Regions from separate parts of the Planococcus beijingensis genome, predicted to be linked through region 1. Evidence: riboswitches for the same ligand, from Rfam matches in the RefSeq annotation. Region 1 holds a riboswitch; the other holds the start of a gene.
What was found. A riboswitch is a leader RNA that binds a small molecule or an ion and turns the genes downstream of it on or off. The one in region 1 is predicted to bind FMN.
Positions count from the first base shown of each region.

Region 2: linked by a shared signal. The riboswitch ahead of IRE19_RS04735 (ECF transporter S component) and the one ahead of IRE19_RS00140 (hypothetical protein) in region 1 are both predicted to bind FMN.

Region 1 covers NZ_JADHDZ010000001.1:17,988-26,099, forward strand. The annotation lists gene IRE19_RS00125 (metallophosphoesterase) at 258-1,088, shown strand; gene IRE19_RS00130 (GNAT family N-acetyltransferase) at 1,178-1,666, shown strand; gene IRE19_RS00135 (CHY zinc finger protein) at 1,725-2,048, opposite strand; FMN riboswitch at 2,260-2,430, shown strand; gene IRE19_RS00140 (hypothetical protein) at 2,493-2,765, shown strand; gene ribE (riboflavin synthase) at 2,766-3,395, shown strand; partial or broken gene ribB (3,4-dihydroxy-2-butanone-4-phosphate synthase) at 3,413-4,015, shown strand; gene ribH (6,7-dimethyl-8-ribityllumazine synthase) at 4,055-4,519, shown strand; gene IRE19_RS00160 (histidine phosphatase family protein) at 4,762-5,292, shown strand; gene IRE19_RS00165 (flavodoxin family protein) at 5,344-5,967, opposite strand; gene IRE19_RS00170 (LTA synthase family protein) at 6,079-7,899, shown strand; gene IRE19_RS00175 (YcjF family protein) at 7,965-8,112, shown strand, end outside.
Region 2 covers NZ_JADHDZ010000001.1:1,005,687-1,013,798, reverse strand. The annotation lists gene IRE19_RS04765 (metallophosphoesterase) at 1-449, opposite strand, end outside; gene IRE19_RS04760 (CBS domain-containing protein) at 521-1,150, opposite strand; gene IRE19_RS04755 (LysM peptidoglycan-binding domain-containing protein) at 1,223-2,047, opposite strand; gene IRE19_RS04750 (RecQ family ATP-dependent DNA helicase) at 2,127-3,554, opposite strand; gene IRE19_RS04745 (YpbB family protein) at 3,551-4,576, opposite strand; gene IRE19_RS04740 (ferredoxin) at 4,683-4,934, shown strand; gene IRE19_RS04735 (ECF transporter S component) at 5,141-5,722, opposite strand; FMN riboswitch at 5,868-6,000, opposite strand; gene IRE19_RS04730 (GerMN domain-containing protein) at 6,077-7,261, opposite strand; gene sigX (RNA polymerase sigma factor SigX) at 7,251-7,784, opposite strand; gene IRE19_RS04720 (ATP-binding protein) at 7,831-8,112, opposite strand, start outside.

The DNA of each region.
Region 1 (8,112 bases):
GTGGACGCCGGTACTGAAAAGATGCGACAATGGAGAGCGCGTATCTTTTATGGGGATTTCCATTCCTATGCAATACTTATAAAAGTTACTGAACTTCGGAAATTTGAAGTTGCCGCACCGGAAAAAACGGGGGCATAAATAAGTCTGAAACGTGGATTATCAGGATCTGCCGTTAGTTAAGCCAGAGAAGAAAGAACAGATTAGTGGGCTGCGCAGACACAATCGACTTAAACAGAATCGAATAGAGGTTAAGTTTTATGAAGAAACTCGCAGTATTTTTACTGCTTATATTATTAGTATGGGGCTTATTTTGGGGCAGCAACCACTGGGTGCAAACAACAGAGTATACAGTAGCCTCCCCAGAACTGCCGCAAGCCTTTGATGGATCAAGAATTGTTCAGGTGTCGGATCTGCATGACGCCACATTCGGAAAAAATCAATCATCCTTGATTGAAAAGGTGAAGGCGGCCAATCCGGATGCCATCTTTTTGACTGGAGACCTTATTGACAGCAACCGCTACGACTTGGATTCCAGTCTAGTGTTAGTGGATGCCCTGATAGAAATGAGTGAAGTTTATTACGTTACGGGAAACCATGAAGTGGCCTCCAATAAAGTTGATGAAATTTTAGGGGCGCTTCAGGAACGTGGTGTGACAGTCTTGGAAAATGATTCGGTTGAATGGGTGAAAGACGGAGAGTCGGTCCAAATTGCAGGAATCGATGATCCATTGATGGTGCCGGACATTCATGAAGAAGAAGTTACAGGGCAAAGCCTAGCAAATGCTCGGCTTACAGAAGATTTCACACTTCTGCTGGCACATCGACCGGAATACCTGCCGATTTATGCCGAATACGGTGTGGATTTGGTCTTTTCCGGCCATGCCCATGGCGGCCAGGTCCGTATACCGGGGATTGGCGGCTTGATTGCACCAGGTCAAGGCTGGTTTCCGAAAGTGACGGAAGGTATCTTCGAAGTGGACCAATCGCAAATGGTTGTAAGCCGAGGGCTAGGCAATAGCACGTTTCCCGTGCGAATTTTCAATTTGCCGGAAATTGTTGTCGTGACATTGGAAAAAGGAAACAGCTAAAGTCGGCATATTGGATTTAGCGAACCCGTTATTCGGCTGTTTTTAAAATAGTGGATGAACAGCGAATGTAAATAAGGAGGCCGCTTCACGTGATTAAGAAAAGAGAAGTTACATTGCACCGCTATTCTTCAGGAGTTTCGATTGATTATGATTTGCCATCAGATCAATTGGAATTTACACGTCTGCCTAAGGAAATTGTAGAAAAAGATGCAAAAGACCGATCGAAACATTTCATCATCATAAAGGCACGTGGCGAAGACGCGGGTTTTTTTGAACTGGATGAATCAGAAGACCGAAAAAAGTATTCGGATAATCCGAAAGCCTTGTTGCTGAGAGGATTTTCGGTGAATCCTAAATTCCAAGGCAGAGGCATCGCTACAGGCTCCATTTATGCGCTTCCTGAATTTATGAAGACGGAATTTCCGGGCTTTGATGAAGTGGTACTAGGCGTCAATGCCCGTAATCTTCCGGCTCAACGCCTTTACCAAAAAGCCGGATTCAAAGATACAGGCAGACGGATTATGCGGACCAAAGGCGAACAGCATGTAATGTCCCTATATTTGAATGAAAAAGAGTGAAAGCAGAAATGCTTTCGCTCTTTTATTTTCAACTGGAAAATGCACGCCTTTCAGCTCCTTATCCGAAGTATAGGTGTTTATGCAAATTACAGCCTGGATTGAATGGCGATGAACAGGTAGGGCAGGTTGAAGCGCAGTCTAGATAGTCTTCGACCGACAGTTCATGTCCGCACGTTCCGCATAGGACCGCCTTTTCATCGAAACGGTCTTTGGGCCAAACCTCATGCTTGCCGCAACCTTCCGCTTGATGGCATTCAAAGCAGGGAAAGTATTCCTGGCAGCAAAAAAACTTAATGGCAATCCGGTCGATTGGAGAATGATAATGCGCACAGCGTGTTTCGGCATCGACTTTAATGCCTTTGACAATTTGGTGATGGGCCATGTTAAAACCATCCTTTCTACAGCATGATTTGCTCGTGATAAGGTTTCAGAAAACTATAGGTAATTTGGGTTTTTTGAAACAATTTACCGATTGGTACCGGTGGAATATGGCATATGAAAAGCAAACAGCACTGCTCCCAAAGACCAATTTCTTGTAATTTCTATAGTTCAGTTTCTTTCTATGCTACTATGAAAGGGACGAAACTACGAATCTAATTCTTCGGGGCAAGGTGAAATTCCTTACCGGCGGTGAGCAGGGAACTGCAAGTCCGTGACCCGGTTAAGCGAATGCAGGCATAGGCCACTATGTTTAAAGCGCTTAAGCGGTGGAGCTGGTGAAATTCCGGCACCGACAGTTACAGTCTGGATGGGAGAAGAATTCAGAGATCGGTTTCGTTATGTGCCTCTTCTTTTCAATCGTTTGAAATTGAAAGGAGGAATTTGTATGACCAAAATACCTGAACAGGGACCCGTCTCTGGAAATGCAACACACCGATCTTTAATGCTGCTCTTTTCCTCCGTGGAAACCGGGCTTTTTAAAGGTACCCAAAATTGTCGGGAAACCGGCCATCTTGTTAAAGAAGCAAGGCACATGCAAACAACCTTCAGCACCATCCTTTCCTCACCACCCATACGCCCCATGGTGGAAAGCACCCAACTACTTGTACGAAAACGAATTAAATCTGCTCCGGCGACCGGAATGGAGGAGTGTGCCTAAATGTTTACAGGTATAGTCGAAGAAGTCGGCCGCGTTGCGCAAGTCCGCGCAAAACCGCAGGCTATGGAACTGACGATTTTCTGTGTGTTGATTTTGGAGGATATGAAGCGTGGAGACAGTATTTCCATAAACGGAGTGTGTTTGACTGTTTCTTCCTTCGATTCTCAAACGTTCACAGTCGATGTCATTCCAGAAACGGTCAAATCTTCAACAATGATGGAATTAAAAACAGGAGCGCGCGTAAATCTAGAGCGTGCCATGCCAGCCACCGGCCGCTTTGGCGGCCATTTCGTCAGCGGCCATATCGATGGCGTCGGCGTAATCCGTTCAGTGAAGAAAGAAGCCAATGCTGTCACCAAAACAATTGAACTCGATCCTCACCTGATGAAATACATGATGCTCAAGGGCTCAATAGCGGTTGATGGAACTTCATTGACGATTTTTAAACTTGGCCACAATACGGTTGCCATTTCCCTCATCCCGACCACACGGGAGGATTCGTTATTAGGCGAAAAAGGCATTGGCGCTAAGGTCAATATTGAGTGTGATCTCTTGGCGAAGTATACCGAACGAGTTCAAACCGCAGAACCGAAAATCAGCAGAAGCTGGCTTGCGGAAAATGGATTTTAAAGGGAGATGCTGAAATGATGTTCTACACTGTAGAAAAAGCCGTCGAAGATTTAAAGGCTGGAAAAGCAGTTATTGTAATCGATGATGAAGACAGAGAAAATGAAGGCGATTTTATCGCATTGGCAGAGTTTGCTTCACCTGAGATTGTCAATTTGATGGCGACGGAAGGACGAGGATTAATTTGTGTCCCGATTGCCGGTTCCATCGCACAGCGATTGGAGTTTGGCTTGATGACTGATCAAAATACGGATGAATTCGGCACCGCCTTCACCATCAGCATTGACCATAGAGATACAACCACGGGTATCAGCGCTTTTGAGCGTTCCCACACCATCACCAGCCTAATCAAGCAAGAGGCGAAGGCTGCAGACTTTAAACGTCCGGGCCATATTTTTCCATTGATTGCGAAAGATGGCGGCGTGCTTGAACGGGCAGGCCATACGGAAGCGGCTGTCGATTTGGCGAAGCTTGCGGGATCTGCTCCGGCAGGGGTCATCTGCGAAATCATGAACCCAGACGGCACGATGGCACGTGTGGATGATTTGGAGAAAGTGGCAGAGCGGCTCAACCTTGGTATGTTGACAATCAAGGATTTGGTTGCGTATCAGCAGAAAAATCAGCATACAACAGCGTATTAATTCAGTAGAGGAGATGGAAAAATGACTGTTCATTTTGAAGGATATTTAAACGGTGAAGGGTTGCGGATCGGCATCGTGGTCGGACGCTTTAATGAATTTATCACCAGCAAACTATTGAGCGGAGCAGAAGACGCATTAAAACGCCATGGCGTTGGAGAAGATGACGTCTCGATCGCCTGGGTACCGGGAGCTTTTGAAATTCCACTGGTGGCCAAAAAGATGGCGATGAGCGGGAACTATGACGCCGTCATTACTCTCGGCACAGTCATCAGAGGTGCGACGCCTCATTTCGACTATGTCTGCAGCGAAGTGGCGAAAGGCGTATCTCGGGCCAGTGACCAAGCAAATATTCCGGTCATTTTTGGAGTCTTGACCACAGATTCCATTGAACAGGCGATTGAACGTGCAGGTACAAAAGCCGGCAACAAAGGCTGGGAATCTGCAGCGGGTGCGATTGAAATGGCCAATCTTATGAAAAAATTATAAACTACCAAAACCTGGGCTTTTGCCCGGGTTTTTTTGATTAACAAATGAAATTTAGGGAATGTGAGGTATAACAGTAACAGGACTGACGTATCATGGTTATGGTACATATAGGAGAGTACAGTACGGTTGTGTAGTAGGGCGGCAACATAGTTTTCGAAATCGCCAGCGTGTGCTTCCGTCAAGCTCTATTGAATGGATTTACTGGTTCTGATAAAAGATAAATGGGGTAGGGTGGAAAAAGTATGAAAAAAACAATCTACTTGATTAGGCATTGCCAAGCAAGCGGACAGGCACCGGATGCAGAGTTGACCGAAACAGGCAGGCAGCAAGCGTATAAATTGGCGGATTTTCTGGAAAATCAGAGAGTGGCCCATCTTGTCGCCAGTCCATTCACCCGTGCTATCCAATCGATCGAACCGGCAGCAGCACAATTAGGTTTGCCGATTGAAGTGGATGGCCGACTGGCTGAACGCGTATTGAGCACGCAGGACTTGCCAGACTGGATGGAAAAACTGAAGGAATCGTTCGGTGATGAAGAGCTGAAGTTTGCGGGAGGCGAATCGGGAAAAGAAGCGATTGACCGCGCGATGGAAGTGATGAATGAAATGGAAGATGGGACGGCAGCGGTGACACATGGAAACTTATTAGGTCTGCTCTTGAAAAAAATCGATTCAGGCTATGGATTTTCAGAATGGCAAAAGCTGACGAATCCGGATGTCTATAAAGTGGAAGTGGAAAATGGCCATTCCTCAATGGCGCGGATATGGAAATGACCATTTAAAAAGGCCAACAGCTGAGGGGGCTGTTGGCTGTTTAGCGGCACGTCATTCCAGCGTATTTCCTTCATTTGGAATGGGATTATTCTTGAGCATGCCAGCTAAATGATAGGTGTTATAAGCAAGCCGCTGAATTGCGGATTTGGTGAATTCATTGTTGCGCCCGGCATCCATATAAGAATCGCCAGGTCCTGCTTCACCGACCCAATAAGCATCAACATTCGGCGGGATAACAAAACCGATATGGGAAAGCCCGTATAGAATGGAAGCCGCTGAATGTTTTGCTCCATCTTCGTTGCCGGTTACAACCACGCCGCCAACTTTATTGTAGAAAACGGCTTGCCCTTTGTCGTTGGTGACGCTGCTGCTTCCATAAAGGCGTTCAATGGCTTGCGTCGCCAAGGAACTTTTTTCGCCTAGCCAAATGGGGGTGCCGATAATGACAATATCTGCAGCCAATACTTTCTCAAGGATTTGGGGCCATTCATCACCGTCGCCCATGTCTTCCTGAACACCATAGGCGATGGAGTAATCAGCCAAACGCAAGGTTTCAGATTCTACTCCCAATTGATTATAATGGTATTGAACATCCTTGATAAATCCTTCTGTATGAGAAGGTTCTTTGGAATTTTTCAACGAAGTGTTAAGGAAAAGTGCTTTTAAGGGTTGCATTTTATCGCTCCTTTTATATTTTCGTTTCTGTTTAGTCCTTGTTTTCCCTTTTACCAGGAATATATGCAACAATCGATTCGAGCAATCGTCTGAAGAAAAGAGGTGTTTCAAATGAAAAAAAATGATGCCCTGCCCTATATACTGATTTTCCTCTTGTTATTAATTAAAGTGAGTGCTTTTCGTGTGCTTATTTTTGATACAAAATCGATTTTGCATATTGTTTTGATTGAATTTCCGATGTGGGCACTGCTGTTATCTGCTGTTTTGCTGCTGGCAAAAAAACGGATATGGTTGACTGTCTTTATTTTTAATCTGCTGACTTCCGTCATTTTCTTTACTGTCACGTTGTATATACGCTATTATTCCACCATCCCTTCTTACTACGATTTACAGCAGCTGACGCAGTCGAGTTCTGTCAGCAATACCATTTCGATGCTTGCAAATCCTTGGGATTTCCTATTCTTTCTGGATGTTATTTTGCTGGTGTTCATTGCCCGCCGCTTCGAAAAACCGGTGAAAATTGTTGCCATGAAATATACGGCAGTCACTATGGCCGCGATTTGTGCGATCACCATTGTGTATGCGCTGCAACAACCGGTCATTGATGTTTCTTATTTTGCGAAAGAAAATGGATTTTTGCAGTCTCAGCTGGCTCAATTGTATAACCGTTCCACAGAAACCGCACATGCCTCTTCCAGCAAGCTGTCAGCCAAAGAATTGGAAGAGTTGAAAGGCAATAAGTATGTGGAAGTCAGTGAACACGACAATTTTGGAATCGCGGAAGGGCGGCATTTATTCGTCATCCAAGTAGAATCACTGCAGAATTTCGTCATTGGCCGAACCTTGCACGGCCAGGAAATCACACCAAACCTCAATAAGCTGTTGAGTGAAAGTGCCTACTTCTCAAATGTCTTTCAGCAAGTGGGCGCGGGGACGACTTCTGATGCAGAATGGATTGCCAATACCGGACTGTATCCGCAAGGCATGATTCCGACGGCCAACAGCCTCACCGGGAAAGAAGTGCCTTCCCTGGCCCGTACATTAAAAGACGAAGGTTATGGATCTGCAACCTACCATGCGGACGATGTGACATTTTGGAACCGGGATGTGCTTTATCCGGTTCTTGGCTACGAAGAGGTCTTCTCGATCGATGACCTCCCAAATATCAAAAATGTCGGTTTTGGTCCGGCAGATGAAGTGCTGTTTGATTTTGTAGCAGGAGAACTGCCGCGCCAGCTCGACACTTACGAGCGCATCTACGCCAACATCGTTACAGTCACCAGCCATACCCCATTTGAAATGCCCAATGCTATGGAGTATCTTGAACTCCCGGCAGAATACGAAGGCATGTACATCGGGAATTATCTACAGTCCATCCGCTATGCAGACGAACAAATCGGCTTATTTATACAGGAACTGAAAGATCGAGGGATTTATGAAGAATCCTTAATTGCCATTTTTGGAGACCACTCAGGTATGCACGGCACTTTAGTGACGGAAGAAGACCGGCAGCTATTAAGCAACTTCTTGGGGCATACGTATTCTTTAAAAGATCAATTTACCATTCCGCTGATTTTTACAGGTGGAAATCTGTTTGAAGAAGCTGAAATGACGCGTCTCGGCGGCCAGGCCGACATTATGCCGACATTATTGGCGCTGCTTGGGGTTGAGCACGACGAGCCGATGATGGGGCACAATCTGTTCCATTACAAAAAAAATCTGCTGGGCATGCGTTATTATATGCCTGGAGGGTCTTACATCCAGTCGGAACAATTCTATAAAGCACCTGGGGCAAAACTGCCTGAAGTGCTGTACGATTTGAAAAGTATGGAAAAGCGCAGTAAAAACAGCGAAGCTAAAAAACATATCCGGGATACGGAAACCTTGATGAACTATGCGGATACGTTATTAAAAGACTATATCGAGGAATAATTCCATCCGGTATAGGGAAGCCGTTATACTAGACAGTAAGTACGAAATGAGGGGGAAACCGGTCTATGGTAAAAGAATTTGAAAAAGAAGTCATGCAGGCAATGGACAAGATGTTTGAAAATGAAATGAAAAAAGTCAATGATGCACTGGATCAAGATCTTCTGATTTCCTTAATCGGAGAAGTGAACGCGGGCAAATCATCCACCGTCAATA
Region 2 (8,112 bases), 990 kb from region 1:
GGTTTGTAAGCGAAATGATCCAGCCCAACCAGTTTCAACCGGCTATTGCCGAATAGCGACACCGATTCGTCATCCAACACAGTCACACCGTAATGCGCGAAAATTTTTCTGAGTGAAGTTTCATCCACTTCCCGATCATTGTTTCCCCATACAAAATAAACAGGTGCGATAGCTGTCAGGTTTTTGATATTTTCAGCGACTCGCTTCAAAGGCACTCCCTTTTCCACTAGATCGCCTCCGATGACAATAAGATCGACCGGAAAATCAATAAGATCAGCTTTAATGGTTCGTCTATGGATATCTGCTATGAAAAAAAGTTGAAATGGATCAAATGGCTTTTCTGAAGCCAGATGGATAGTTTGCTTATTCAGCTTTTCCGCAAATGCGCTTCGCACCATAAAAAGAAGCAGCGCAAAAGCTGCTAGAGCTAATCGGATAAAATATTTCATCAGGGGATGCGTCCTTCCAAAAAACGAAAAAAACATAAGCGAGGCTTATGCTTTTTCACTTTAGTTTAAAATTAATCTTCTGCGATATCCAAGACGCGGAAGCCGGATTTCTCCAGTTCTTTTACAAAACGGTCAATGTTGTCTTTCTTTTCAATTTTCAGGACAATGCGGCGAACCATTTTATTGGTCTCATCAAATGTCACAAGGGAAACAACCGATTCCTTGAACTTTTCGATGATCTCACCAAGGCGGCCGATACGGCCTTCTGATTCTACGGATGTAAATGTGATGCGATAGCCCGGTCTGTCCATGCCAAAAGCACTTTGCAATTGATTGACAACATCAAACCTGGTTACAATCCCCAAAAATTGATGGTCTTCAACAACTGCGATGATCGGAAAATCATTCAATTCCACCAACGCTTTTTCATAAACATCATTGATATTCAAATACACATCTTCATTTACAATAACGTCACGGACCTTAGTGGTTTTGGCAAACTCTTCTTTTGTTTTTCCGGAATGGAAAAATGCGCGATAGGCATAATACCAAGTGAAAATCCCTTTGTACTCGGTTCCCTCCACTACAGGCAACGCATCAATTGTGTATTTTTCCAGCAACTCAAAACCTACTTGTACGGAATCATCCAACTGCACAGTATGGCATTTTTCTCTTTTGACCATTACGCTTTTTACAAACATCTGCTCGCCTCACTTCTATAATCTATAAACATCTATTCCCTTTTCGGAAGTTTATTAATCAGCCGAATTTGCTTATGGCAGAATCAATGTCTGGCCAGGGCTGATGCTGTTTGAACTCAAGCCATTAGCCTGTTTGATCTTTTCGACTGCCGCAGCGGCTCCTGCTGCACCGTAATTATTGACGGCGATGCGGTAAAGCGTTTCACTGGACTGGACCACGTAGGTTTTGCCGTTTGCGCTTGGCACTTCTTCTTTTTTATCCGCTTCAGCTTTTGCTTCCGCTTCTTTTTTCGTCTGGGCTTCAGCAGCGGCTTTCGCTTCTGCCTCTTTTTTCGCTTGAGCTTCAGCAACGGCTTTCGCTTCTGCATCCGCCTTCGCTTTGGCCTCTGCTTCAGCTTTTTCCTTCGCCTGTGCATCGGCTATTGCTTTAGCTTCAGCATTCGCCTTTGCTTCAGCTTCAGCTTTCTCAGCGGCATCGGCTTCTGCAGCAGCTTTTTTCTCAGCTTGTTTTTTTTCTGCAGCAGCTTTCTCTTTTTCTTCAGCTGCTTTTTTCGCTTTTTCTTTTTCTTTTTCTTTTTCTTTTTCTTCTTCCTCGGCCGCCACTACAGCAGAATTGGATGGTTGGGAATTCATCTCAAAACTCACTTCATTTTCTGCAGGTTTAGCTGTCAATGAATCATCGGGTTCATATAAGAAAGCTACATAAATCAGTAAAGTAACGGGTATTAAGATAAAAATAAAGAATAACGCAGGCATCAATAGGCTTTTGTTCTTTTTAGGGTTTGGCCTAGGCTTTTGTGCCTGCCGCTGAGCTGCTCTCGACAAAGCAGAATTTTTGTCTATCGATATTTCCTGCCGGTTTTTTTCAACCGACTCATAATAACTGTTATTTCCCATTCATGACGACCCCTATCTGTACTAATATATCTATTATGACGAAAAAAGACTCATTTGTAAATGACAGTTAACGAGAATCTTATATAGGTAATATTACACGCAATCGATCTTGCCAATCAAGCGGTTGCTGCTTTTCTGCCGAAGGCAAAAATTCCGCAAACACTTCATAATCGATTCCATCGTTGATACAGCAATTCGAAGGCTTATCGGCAAGCTGTTGATCAAAACAGCTGATGATATAGCTCCGCAAACAACTTTCCAATGACAGCAATTCACGGATTTTTGCCGCCTGCTCCCATTTCCCTCTTCTCAGAAGCTCCATTTGCTTGTTTACGCCTTCCAATGGCAATTTGGTGATCCAATAAGAAGCAACCCGAAAAGCCGTCTCCCGGACGATTCCTTGGTCGATTAAATGAGTTGCAGCCGTGCCGTTTCGATAAACAGCTTCGATTTCATGCTGTGTCGGCAAGTCGTCCATCACCAAACTTTCCAGCAAGGCTTCATCTCCTTGCGCATAAAGCAGGGTAGCCAATGCCGGCTGTCCGTCCCGTCCGGCCCTTCCCACTTCTTGAACATAACCTTCTATCGAAGTCGGCAATTGAAAGTGGATGACGTGCCGGATATTCGGTATATGGACACCCATGCCAAAAGCATTTGTTGAGCAGATCCACTGCAGCTCTCCGTTTTGAAATTGCTGTTGGACAAAGACACGATCCTGATGTTCCATACCGCCATGGTAAAATGCCGAAGAAACTCCCTGTTCTGCCAAAAGAGAAGAAAGTTCTTGGGACTTTTTTCTAGTTCCTGCGTAAATGATTCCCGGACCGCTGAACTTACGAATAAACCCCTTCAGAAATTCAAGCTTGTCACGTTGGTCATCGAATTTCTTGATATCATAGACAATATTTTCCCTGTCCATTGGATGCCTATAGATATAGGGTTCTTTCAAGGATAAGTATTCCCTTATTTCCTCCGTTACTTTATCTGTAGCAGTCGCCGTCAATGCCAGTACTTGCGGAAAGTTTAAAGCGGGCAGGATTTCTGAAATCCGCAAATAATCCGGCCGGAAATCAAATCCCCATTGAGAAATGCAATGGGCTTCATCAGCAACCAGTAAAGAAATTCGTATTTGCTGAAGCTTTTGTTTCACATATGGCTGAACCAGCATTTCCGGTGAAACAAAAATGAATTTATAGGAGCCGAGATTGCTCCATACCTTTTCTTTGTCCTCAGGCTTCAGAAAAGAATTGATGGCAACTACTGATTTTTCCCCCATCTTCTTCAACTGCGCCACTTGATCTTGCATTAAAGACAATAATGGGGAAATAATCAATACACTGTTAGGCAGAATCTTTGCTGGAAGCTGGTAACAGATGGATTTCCCCATTCCTGTCGGCAGCAGTGCAATGACATCTTTTCCAGCCAATACCTGCTCGATGATCTCCCGTTGACCTGGACGGAATGAAGAAAAACCGTAGGCAGAATACAATAATTTCTCTAGATTCATCCTTGTTCCTCCCTAATGGCTAAAGCCAAACGGATTTGAAAATAACTGGCTTGAGGCAAATGCTCTTTGATATCACGCAATCTTTTCGTTTTTCGTTGCCGGCTTTCAGCAATGATGGCTTCATACAACTGCGGATCTACAAACGGCGTAAAATTGAAATAGGGATCGTTCATCGCCAATTCCACGAAGTGATCTTCTATTGTGCTGGTTTTCAATTGCCGCAGGGAAGCTATTTGTTCCAATGAAAATCCTCTTTCAAATAATTTTTCTGTGCGTTTAGCGGTTTCTGTCAAAGAAGACTGCTGAATGATTCCTTCCATTAATCCAATGAGCAGGGATGGTTTTGCGTGTTCAATGGCAGCCATCCATCCATGCAGTGCTTCCACGAACATCAATTGGGCATCCAGAATCGCCAACTCCTTGGAATCGGCGATCTGCTGCCATGTTAACCCACTCAATTCATGTCCTGATAAACGCTCCATCAGGATCATTTTATGTATTTCTGATATTTCCGTATTGGTTAAGGTAGCCAATAGTTGCTCTTTAAACGTTTGTACGACTGTTAAATCCCGAAATCCGATTCGCTTCAAATACATTTTGACCCATGCCTGTACTTCTTCCTTATTGACAATGGGATCAAATATTTTAATGCCTTGGCTGGTATTAGACAAAGTTTGAACAATTAGTGACAACCGTTGAAAGAAAATAATCTCATTTCCACGGTATTTCCAGCCATTTAACGGGGATGGAGCGACCTCAGCATCCAGCGCTTTCGGAGTCAGTTCAATAACCTGTTCATTTTCCAGTAAGTACCCCTCCATAAACAAGCGCTGAACCGCTTGGTCATAGGCTTTCTTATCCAGTTTAGGTAACACGCCGAAATAGGGATATAGGTTGAAATAACCGATATCCTGGATGGTCTGGCCGGACTTCTTTCCTTTAATCAAATGGAATGGGGAAGTGAGCGTCCGCTGCCTGTCGACGGCTTTCATAATGGCCATAATCAGTTCGGTGAATAACAAGCTTGCGCCCCCTAGCGGTTTTGGGTTGAAAAACTACTCAAACACCTTTAGAATAAAAACGATAGTATAACTGAACTTGTTCGGAGATAAAGGAGAGGAAAACAATATGGCTAAGTATACCATTGTCGACAAGGATACTTGTATCGCTTGTGGTGCTTGTGGTGCAGCGGCACCTGATATTTATGATTATGACGACGAAGGAATCGCATTTGTTATTTTAGATAATAACATGGGGACAGAACAAGTTCCAGACGAACTCGAGGAAGACATGGAAGATGCATTTGAAGGATGTCCAACAGACTCCATTAAAGTTGCAGATTCATCATTCGAAGGCGACCCTTTAAAATACGAAGACTGATTTAAATTGAAAAGGCGTTCGGGAGTAAATACTCCCGAACGCCTTCTTTTTATTGCGTTATGTCAGCTTCACTTTTCTTTTATGGCCACATTCCAGCGGCCCAGGTCCTAGGGTCATAAGTCAACCCAGCTGTATGGCAAAGAACACCTTTCCCGGTAAAGCTTTCAGCGCTTGTCGGAGCTTAACGGCTGCTTGCGCTTTTCTATCTATGATAAATAATAGGAACGCTGCTTTTCGATCCACGTGTGCATACTGCTGAACATCAACAGAACGACCGCAGTCAAAAGTACGCCTTTGATTAAATTGAATGGTAGGATCCCTAAAACGATGGTGCCAAATAGGGCATTGCCTGTTTCTGCTGGCATATTAAGGAAGTAAGTGTACATTGGCAGAAAGACCAAGTAATTCAATACACTCATCCCGATCGCCATCGATAATGTACCGATCGCCAATCCGAATGCCATGCCTTTCTTTGTCGCTACTTTGTGGTAGATGGCATAAACCGGCAAGATGAATAGCAGGCTTGTCACAAAATTGGCCATATGGCCGACGGGAACGCCTGTCGGGCTTCCAGCAAATAGCCAATCCAATACATTTTTGAAAAATGCCACTAATATTCCGGCAACTGGCCCCATCGTAACGGCTGCGATCAAAGCAGGAACGTCACTGAAATCAACTTTCAAAAATGCAGGTAAAGCTGGCAGCGGAAAGTTGAAAAGCATTAAAATAAATGAAATACTACTCAACATCCCAATTACGATCATCGTTTGCAACTTCTTGTTCTTCATATTCCTCTCTCCTTGTCGTGATTCACCAGAAGAAAGGCTTGGACACTGCATTTACATATAAAAACCCTTAAGCAACAAACACTTAAGGGAGAAAAGGCACACTTAATAAGCGTTCCGTCTACATGTAAACGACAAACGTCCGCACCTTCACCTTCTCCCATCCAGACTATACTGTCGGCTTTGGAGTCTCACCAAATCCTGCGTTTTACGGCTCGCGGGCTTATGAACAGAGTTCAATTACCGCCGGTAGGGAATTGCACCCTGCCCCGAAGATGAATCGATATTTTGTTATGGCCTAATCTTAGTATAAAAAAGAAGCGTTGTAAACATATTTGTTTTACAACGCTCCTTTTATTAAGGTATCGGCCAGTCCATCAAGTTCGGCGCTAACGGAACCGGCAAAGGTCGGCTAAAGTCGAAGCTGTTCCACTTTTCCGGCTGAACGCCCGTTATAGCCAGTTCTTTATCAAAAGCCGCAGCGGTCAAGGCCAGACTTTCAATCATCCGAACCGCTTCCCGCTGATCTAGCGAGTCCAAATCAACTGTCTCTTTAAATTCAACTTGCATTATGCCTTCCGCTTCCGTAATTTCAAAGTCCGTATCAACTGGTATGGTTGCCTGATAAAAATCATTTGGATTTTTCGCCAACGCCTCAATTGCGTCATTTGCTGTATCAAACGGCATATCGTATCCAGGAACGAGGTAAACTTCACCGTTAGCAGCAGAATAAGAATAATAAGCGAGGTTTTCCACTTTAGGTTTCATTGGTTCTACTGGACCGATTTCACCGAATTCTGCTGGCGATCCATCTTCATTGGCAATTTCAATTTCATTTGCATCCGGGAATGTCGCTGCCAAGGTATTGAAGTAGACACCGATGCTTGCAGAAGCCAAGTCGTATGCATGGTCAGGCGGCAATAGGTGCCGAATACCCATGGATGTTTCTTCAAAGCTTCCAGCGTACGGATGGTATTCGTCAAAGCCGAGAAGTGTCTCATCGATGTCATCTGCAAATTCCTGATAAAGCTCAAGTGAAGACGGAGCGGCATTTCCAAAAACCGCATTTATCTGTTCTTCAGGAACCAAAAACGATACCGGCACGACAAATGCATTTTCAGTGAGGCCGATCGTCATCAGTGTTTGGTCACCGATCAGTTCTTCATAGGCAGCAGTCCGTGACGGCTCGTCCACCTGCGCTGTGGTAAACCCTCCTGCTCCTTCCGCTTCAGGAACCTCGCCTGTTTCCTCTGCTGCACCATCTTGGGTAGCAGAAGGTTCTTGAGGTTCTTCGACCGGATTTTTGGGGTTTTGGGCAGAATCAATACCATTGTGATTGATGATTGCAGCAACCAAAATGCCGATAGTAATAAACGCCAATGCAGCTGCCAGCAAAGGCAACCATTTTTTCGGCCGTTTTGGACTTTTCTCTTTCTGAACCAACCGATTGTAAACTTCTTCTTTTGGCCGATGGTCTTTTATTGCGGGGAAATCCTTCAACAAATCTTCGATGGAATCATCGGTCCATTTGTTATTCGGCATTTTCATCTCCCCCTTCCTTGGCTATTAATTTTTCACGCAAGGCTTTGATTGCACGATGTTGAGTGGTTTTTACTTTGCCTTCCGTCCAGCCTAAAATATCGGCCGTTTCGGCTATCGACAAATCCTGAAAAAAACGCATGATGATCACCATTTTCTGATCGCCTGTGCAGGTATCCAATGTTTTATAGAGTAAAATCTTATCTTCGTTCAACATGGAGACTTCTTCAGGAATCCTTTCGGTCGACACCAATTGCTGGGTTTCCCAATCAAAAAACTCCATGGAATGTTTTTTTCGCACAGCTGTTTTCCGAAAATGATCGATTGCTACATTTTTTGCAATCGAAAAAAGCCATGTTTTCTCAGAACTCTTCCCTTCAAACCGGTCATATGCACGAAATACACGAATATAAACTTCATGCATCAAGTCTTCTGATAAGTGCCTGTTTTTCACAAGATAAATCAGGAACTGAAAAACATCCTGATGGTATTCTTCATATAACCGATGAAAAACGGAGTCATTCACTCTACTCCCCCCGTTCTTAGGATTAGTCGTCCAGCCTAAAAGAAAGTTACATTTTCTTCAAAGGCAGCAAAAAGACAAATGAAGTTCCTTGCCCCATTCTGCTTTCTGCATAGATTTTCCCTTCATGCGCCTGGATGATATTGCTGGCGATTGCAAGACCCAGACCTGTACCGCCCTTGCCGAGCGTACGGGCTTTATCCGCTTTATAGAATCGCTCAAAAACGAATTCCAGATCTTTTTCTGAAATTCCTACACCATTATCGTTGATCGAGATTTTGGCGTACTCTTCTTGATTTTCGACACGGACCACCACTTGCCCTCCTTTAGG